2 regions of the Bacillus basilensis genome follow, and region 1 is predicted to be linked to the other one. Evidence: riboswitches for the same ligand, from Rfam matches in the RefSeq annotation. Region 1 holds a riboswitch; the other holds the start of a gene.

Region 1 (4,073 bases):
GTTGATAACACATAGACTTCCCTCTTCCGGTCGGAAGCATCGCTATAACATCTTTTCCTTCCAATAAATCTGTAATTACCCCTTTTTGACCTGGACGAAATTCAGAATATCCAAACCACCTATATAAATATTCCTCAAGCTTCATTTATACCCTCCATCCGCGCCAATACAAGACGAACTTCAAAATAAGAGATATCCTCTCCAACCGCTTGTTTCAACTCACGTAACTTACGTGTTTGTAATGCATCAATTACTTCTGTTACTTTATCTATTTTGTCTTTTTCCATAAACATCTCGATAGAAAAATCTCTTTCTCTCAAAGCAATTTCAACAAAATGATCTTCTATCGTTGCAACCTTTAGATTTCTAATTGTCGCTATTTCTTCTAATGAGCGCCCTTGCCTCCAAAAATTATATGTTTTTTTCGTTGATAAACTAAATAATTCAGCTCTCTCATTCGGATAAGAGATAATTTCAGCTAATAACGGAAATTCATTTTCTTTATCGCGAACTTCTTGTATAAGGAGATGAATTGCACCCCAAAATAAAAAGTACACCCTAAATATATCTTGTTTCGTAATTTCAGCTAACTGCTGCAATGTACAACCGATACGTTCATATCCTGTTAATCTATATGTTACAATCGTCGCTTCTACCACATCACATTTCCCTAAAAGATTATGTATTTCTTTCCATAATCTTTTAGCCAATTCATTTCGCCTATACGGCATACCTGTTAAAAAGCGTTTCACCCACATCATTATTTCTGTATCTTGTTGAATAGGAATAAATTTCGTATTATTCTGTTGTAAATTAGATATAGTTTGAATAATTAAAGATAATCTTTTCCAAAATGTTTCACCTAATTCACCATAGTGCAAACCATGTAAATGCGCTGGAAAAGCATACACTCCCTCCCATGTATGCAACTGCATTTTACCTTTAGGTGTTAACAAATATGTATTCTCATGTATTTCTTGAATCAAATCTGCTTGCAACAACTTTGCAACTTCACGATCATATTCAATTCTATTTAATGATTTATATATCCCAAACAAAAAAGAAATTCGGAACATATTTCCATCTTGTAATGTTTGCGAAGATCGTTTTCCCTTTAATAAATAATAAATAGAAGAAACGGTCCTTTCACCATTCAATTGTTTTAAACAATACAATAAAGTATATTGTAGTTGCATTACCGCTTCCACCTTTCAATCTAACTTAATTGCTTTTTGGTATAATTACACTAACTTATCATATCGGCACTATATACTTGTATATATTCTATTGTACCAAACGAAATAACATTTACGTATTTTGAAAATCTTATGACATAATACAAAAATTAGTTGACACCCTAATTGATAAGCATTATCATTATAATTTTATGTTGAAAAGTTTTAAAAACCGTTTTACAATAAGGTTATAATTTTTATGGCGAGCTTTTCACATACATATTATCAGGAGGGAAAAAAGATGGCAAAATATACAATCGTTGATAAAGATACTTGTATTGCATGTGGTGCTTGTGGCGCTGCTGCACCAGACATTTATGACTATGATGATGAAGGTATTGCATTCGTAACATTAGACGATAACCAAGGTATCGTTGAGATTCCAGATGTATTACTTGAAGATATGATGGATGCATTCGAAGGTTGTCCAACTGACTCAATTAAAGTTGCTGACGAATCATTTGACGGCGATGCTTTAAAATTCGAATAGTCTTTTATTAACTTCAAAAAATGTCCCTCATTAATATGAGGGACATTTTTTGTTTTCATGATACTTATAAAAAAAACATTAGTAGTTCCATACTACTAATGGTTTTTTTGCCTCGCTATTTGCCGGGCAGCCCGATTGGTGAGGGCTAATAATCAGTGGGGGATGCCCCCCACTGATTGAAGTTTCACTTTATATTTTATGCATTTTTCATTTTTGCAAACATCCATACTTTCAGGCGTGAGAATAACGCTACAAATACAATTGTCACAACAATCCCTTTAATCAAATTAAACGGTAAGATTGCCGTTACAACCGTTGTTCTTATAGCCTCACTAGACATAGCTGGCGAATTTAAAAACCAAGTGTAAGCTGGGAATATGATGATGTAATTTAATATACTCATAATAAGCGCCATTGTAATTGTCCCTAGCATTAATCCTGTCGTTAAGCTCTTAACAGTACGATACTTCCTAAATAAGAAAGCTGCTGGTCCAATAAATAAACATCCTGCAATAAAGTTAGCTATTTCTCCAACTGGTACTCCCGTTAAACTTCCTTGAATCCCATAATGTAAAATATTCTTTATCGCCTCTACAATTACTCCCGCAATTGGTCCGAAGATAATCGCTGCAATTAGAGCCGGTACATCACTAAAATCAATTTTTAAGAATGGCGGAAGCCCTGGGAACGGGAAATCCAACATCATCAGTAAATATGCAATACTACTTAGCATCGCTACACTCACCATCTGCACTACACTGTTTTTTTGTTTCATCTTTCTCTCTCCTTTTCCATCGATCATCTCATGGAAAGTGGAAAGGTTCTGCTATGCCTACTTTTTCATAGAACGAAAAAACCCTTTGTGTTTTACACAAAGGGAGAATTTAAGGCACATCAAACAGACGTTCAAATCCATATCTTTTTTGAACGCTTGAACCTCCATCTTCTCCCATCCAGACTATACTGTCGGCTTTGGAATCACACCAAATCCTGCCTTAACGGCTCGCGGGCTTAGAACAAAATCACATATAGTTCATCACCGCCGGTCGGGATTTTCACCCTGCCCCGAAGATAGACCGATATTCTATTTTCCACTTCATTATACAACAACATGATTGGATTGTGAACAAAAAAATCGTAACTTATTAAAAATAAGTTATTGATTTTACATAATCAAAACCATTCATTATATTTTACAATACACCCCATATTTTTTAGCATTCGGCATTTCTCCTATAAATCCCCTAGTCATATATAATTAAAAGTGATAAGATGTTGAATTGTTAAGATAAGAACATTTTCTGGATTATGGAGGAAATGTCATGAAGAAAGAAAAGAGACACTCTATTCGAGAAACAATGAAAAAAAACTTAAGAAAAGAATACTTTTACTTAAAAAAAGAATTACTTTTCTACTGTCCAATTGATTTAGGCACATTCTCAAGCGAGACATACTATGCTACTTTCGACGAAGATGGCATCAGTATTTATCAGTATGATAAAAAAACAGAGAGTAAATTAAAATTATGTGAGCGTCATCCGTGGAAAAGTTGGAATAAAGTGAAGGTGGATCATTATTTAACAACTTCTCAATTTATTTTTCAAGGGAAGCGAAACTGGATATTATCCCTTTTCCAAAAAGGAAAAGAAGCTCAAAAAATAATCGAAGAGCATACATCTTTACAAACTGAAGTTGTTTCCCGCTCTTTCTTAAAAAAGCTTCCAGGTTTCCGTTCTAATGCACCGTTGAATAAATACATTGGCAGCATTTGCTACACTGCACTTATTGCATTTTTATTAAAATGGATGATTCCATTTCAAGCACCACAAATCGCCCTGTACTCCATTTCAATTGGTTGTATGCTCCTTGGTCTACTTTGTTTGACAATCGGTTTAATTGAACCGACTATTGTACTTTTTCGAACAAACGAAAAAACCAGAACAAAAGTATTTTACTTATATAGCTACTTAGCTATTTCTGGATTTATATGTGTCTTTATTTTTTGGTAAAAAAAGAGCTAGTTAAACTAGCTCTTTTTTTACTTTACGTATAATTGTTGATTTGGATAAATCAGCTCTTGCTGCAGCCCATTTTTTTCTTTAATTTCCTTAACAGACATGCTAAATTTCCGTGCAATGCTAACTAAAGTGTCCCCTTTTTGAACGACATATAACGAGGAAGAAACGACTTCGTTTCTTTGTTCATGTAAAACAAGCAATGGATTCATCGCATTCTTTTTTGCCATCGTCCATCTTCCTTGATGAACTTCTAAATGTAAGTGTGCACCTCGAGATTCTCCTGTATTCCCTACTTCTCCAATTATTTCTCCTTTTGAAATATAATCCCCT
Region 2 (4,073 bases), on a different contig from region 1:
GCGTTCACATATAAATGAGTCATCACAAAATTACGTTTTTGGTAAAAACGTAACGCATTCATATTATCATTTGTTGTAATAAGCCAAACCTGCCTGCACCGTTCTTCTTCTGCAACTTGTAATACACAATCTACAAGCTTCGTCCCTATTCCTTTTCTTTCTTCTAAGCTATCTAACGATACAATTTCACACATATTTCCGTTCACTTCATATGTTATAATTCCGATTATTCTGTCATCTGAGAGCGCAACAAATCCTGACAACTCTTCTAACCGATGCCCCTTACCACGCGAAACCATCAATGAACTTCCCCAGTTCGCACACATGAACATTCGGATTGTTTCTTTCATCGCTGGTGTAATTTTTTGTATATGCAGCATTTCCTATTTCTCCCCTTTTCTATCATTGTGATACAATATAAGTGTATCACATGTAACGGTATTTGGAGGATGAGGTAAAGTATGAAACGTTTTTTTGCAGCATTGTTTACTATACTAGGTGCGATAACTGCCCTTGGGATTTTCTTTACAAATAAAGTGATGTACTTAAAGAAAAAAACAGAGGAAGAAGTACTCGAAAGAGAAACGAAAAAACATTTTCGTATAGAGGATTTTGATGCTCTTCATAAAGAAGAAATTCATATCCCTTCGCAATTCGGATATGATCTTCACGGGTATTACATTCCTGCTGGTCATTCCAATAAGTTTATGGTTTTTTGTCACGGCGTAACTGTAAATAAAATGAACTCTGTAAAATATGCAAACTTATTTTTAAACAGAGGATATAATGTCGTTATTTATGATCATCGTCGTCATGGTAGAACTGGTGGAAAAACAACAAGCTATGGATATTATGAAAAACATGATTTAAAATCTGTAGTTGACTGGCTAAAAAGTCGTTTTGGCACAAATATAACCCTTGGTATTCATGGTGAATCGATGGGAGCTGCAACACTTCTTCAATACGCAGGGCTTGTAGAAGATGGGGCTGATTTTTATATTGCGGATTGTCCTTTCTCTGATTTTTACGGGCAATTGCAGCACCGTTTAAAAGTGGAATTCCATTTACCAAAATGGCCTTTATTACCTTTAGCAAACGCATTTTTAAAAGTTCGCGACGGTTATACAATTCGTGAAGTGTCACCAATCGACTGTATAAAAAACATTAACAATCCCGTTCTCTTTATTCATAGTAAAGATGACGATTATATTTTAGCTGATATGACAAAAGCGTTATATGAAGCAAAAGAGAATAAGAAACAACTTTATATTGCAGAACACGGTGCACATGCTTGCTCTTATAACGAAAATAAAGAAGAGTATGAAGCAGCCGTCGATCAATTTTTAAACACATATGTGAAAGAAACAAAAAACAGGCTTGCATAAGCCTGTTTTTTTATTGCGCTAAAACGTCTGTAACTTGTTCCATATTTTCAGAAATCCATTGCATTGCATCATCTAACGTTGGAAATTCTGTCGTTTGAAAGGTTACTTCATCTTGAAGTAACCAAACATCCTTCGATTCTTGTCCTACACCTGCAATGGACCAATGTAACAAACTATATGGATGATTATCATTCAAAAATGATGCCCACGTGCGCTCATCTGCAATATTTCGTAATGTACGTAATTGTTTATCCATCTTTCGTCACCTTACTCTAGTCAGTTATAAAAAACATTATAACACTCTCTTCTCTTTCGAACAAAGTGCTCTTTTTGCCCCGCTATTTGCGGGCAGTAAAAATCCTACCTCAAAATTCAGCTGAAACAAAGACGTTAGGTGTGAGATTAACTGCCCCTAAAAGCCCGATTGGTTCAACTAATAATCAGTGGGGGATGCCTCCCCCACTGATTAAAGTTTCACTTTATATTGTCAAGTACTTCTCTTGATTATATGATGGAATTAAGCGTTTGGGAAGGAGGGATAGTGTTGGCAAAAGTACAAATTAAAGTAAATGACAATGGCTCTTTTCGCGTTACAGGGGACGTGGAATTAGTCGACTCACAGGGGAATGTATTCCCAGCAAAACCGGCATTTTCTTTATGCCGTTGTGGTTTATCAAAAAATATGCCTTATTGCGATGCTTCGCATAAAGGTAAATTTGAGTCTGTTGTTAGAGCACCAGAGGCAGAATAATTTTACATGTGACATGCACATTTTTTTGTGCATGTTTTTTCTTTTTATCAACTCCGCTATATCCCTTCTCCTTACAACATTTCTAATACTTTTGTCTTCATTCCAGCCTACATATATTTTCACACAATTCTTCACATTCGAATACTTTTTACTAGCCTTTTATTTTTTTTGTGCTATAATTTGACCAAACAGCATCCTTCGGGGTCGGGTGAAATTCCCAACCGGCGGTGATGAAGCGAAAGCTTCTAAGTCCGTGACCCGTTTTCAACTCGAAAACGGTGGATCTAGTGAAACTCTAGGGCCGACAGTATAGTCTGGATGGGAGAAGGATATGTTTCTAGTTTTTTATATAGTGAATACACTTTTATTTCAGTATGCATATTTTTAAAGATTCATTTTGATTCTTTATATATGTTTAGTTTTCTATACTCATTTTTTATACTGAAATAAAAAGAGACAACTAGCGTTTAAAAAATCCGATATTTTGCTAGGTTTTTTCCTTATGCAGAAATATCGATTATCGTTAGGTTTCTTCCCTATGCTTTCGTATTCGAACTATATTTCTAGAAATCACGTCTCCCAAACCCCAAGGATATTAAATCCTTGGGGTTTTTTGATTTTTTTAGGAGAGGTGAAGAAAATGACAGATCAAGAATATATGAGGATTGCCCTGCAGTTAGCAGAAGGAACATCAGGACAAACAAGTCCAAATCCTATGGTTGGTGCTGTTGTTATAAAAGATGGAAACATCGTCGGTATGGGGGCTCATTTACGTGCTGGTAAAGAACACGCAGAAGTTCATGCCCTTCAAATGGCTGGTCAGAACGCCAAAGGCGCTACCGTTTATGTAACACTGGAACCGTGTAGCCATTTTGGAAAAACACCACCTTGCTGTGAATTGCTCATCGAAAAGGGAGTTAAGCGCGTTGTAATTGCTACCCTTGATTGTAACCCGCTCGTTTCTGGTAATGGAAAAAGGAGATTAGAAGAAGCTGGAATCGAAGTAACTACCGGTGTCCTTGAAGCAGAAGCAGTTTTATTAAATCGCTACTTTTTTCACTACATGAAAACGAAACGCCCATTTGTAACAATAAAAACAGCGATGAGCTTAGATGGAAAAACAGCAACTGTAACTGGTGACAGTAAATGGATTACAGGTGAAGAAGCACGAGCTGATGTTCATCAATATCGCCATACACACGATGCAATTCTTGTTGGAGTGAATACAGTTATAGCTGATAATCCGCATTTAACAACAAGAATTCCTAATGGGGGTAAAAATCCAATACGCGTTATTTTAGATACTCATTTAAAAACGCCACCATCTTCTCATGTCATAACAGATTGTTTAACACCGACATGGATTATGGTTGGTAAGGATGTAAATAAAGAGAAAATAGCTTCTTATGAATCTGAAAATATATTTATATTCCAAATGAAAACGAAACAAATTGAAATTCAAGATGTTTTAGACCTACTCGGTGAAAAACAAATCCTATCTCTTTTCGTTGAGGGTGGTCAAACGGTTCATGCAAGTTTCTTACAAACAAATAATTTCAATGAAATTGTAACTTATATAAGTCCAAAATTAATTGGCGGGAAAGATGCCCCTACTTTATTTGGCGGAAATGGTTTTTCAAAATTACAAGATGCGCTTTCCTTAAAAATTCAAGAGATGAAACAAATTGGCGATGATATAAAAATCGTTGCGAATGCCCGAAACGAGGTGACGAAATGTTTACAGGAATTGTAGAAGAATTAGGAACGATAACAAATATGCAACAAAGCGGGGAAGCAATGAAGTTAACGATACATGCAAATGAAATTTTATCAGATGTTCATTTAGGCGATAGTATAGCGGTTAACGGTATTTGCTTAACTGTAACGAGCTTTACACCTACTTCATTTACAGTTGATGCAATGCCCGAAACGATGAA

The links. Region 1 has a riboswitch for FMN ahead of ACQVV1_RS12875 (ECF transporter S component). Riboswitches for the same ligand answer to the same signal wherever they lie in the genome.
Region 2: another riboswitch for FMN. It lies ahead of ribD (bifunctional diaminohydroxyphosphoribosylaminopyrimidine deaminase/5-amino-6-(5-phosphoribosylamino)uracil reductase RibD); the one in region 1 lies ahead of ACQVV1_RS12875 (ECF transporter S component).

Annotation. Positions count from the first base shown of each region.
Region 1 covers NZ_JBNTQO010000005.1:181,864-185,936, reverse strand. The annotation lists gene ACQVV1_RS12890 (RecQ family ATP-dependent DNA helicase) at 1-145, opposite strand, end outside; gene ACQVV1_RS12885 (YpbB family protein) at 135-1,196, opposite strand; gene ACQVV1_RS12880 (ferredoxin) at 1,477-1,725, shown strand; gene ACQVV1_RS12875 (ECF transporter S component) at 1,922-2,500, opposite strand; FMN riboswitch at 2,663-2,802, opposite strand; gene ACQVV1_RS12870 (hypothetical protein) at 3,048-3,734, shown strand; gene ACQVV1_RS12865 (peptidoglycan DD-metalloendopeptidase family protein) at 3,764-4,073, opposite strand, start outside.
Region 2 covers NZ_JBNTQO010000002.1:214,155-218,227, reverse strand. The annotation lists gene ACQVV1_RS04565 (GNAT family N-acetyltransferase) at 1-380, opposite strand, end outside; gene ACQVV1_RS04560 (alpha/beta hydrolase) at 462-1,385, shown strand; gene ACQVV1_RS04555 (DUF2552 family protein) at 1,396-1,641, opposite strand; gene ACQVV1_RS04550 (CDGSH iron-sulfur domain-containing protein) at 1,930-2,136, shown strand; FMN riboswitch at 2,327-2,470, shown strand; gene ribD (bifunctional diaminohydroxyphosphoribosylaminopyrimidine deaminase/5-amino-6-(5-phosphoribosylamino)uracil reductase RibD) at 2,777-3,889, shown strand; gene ribE (riboflavin synthase subunit alpha) at 3,871-4,073, shown strand, end outside.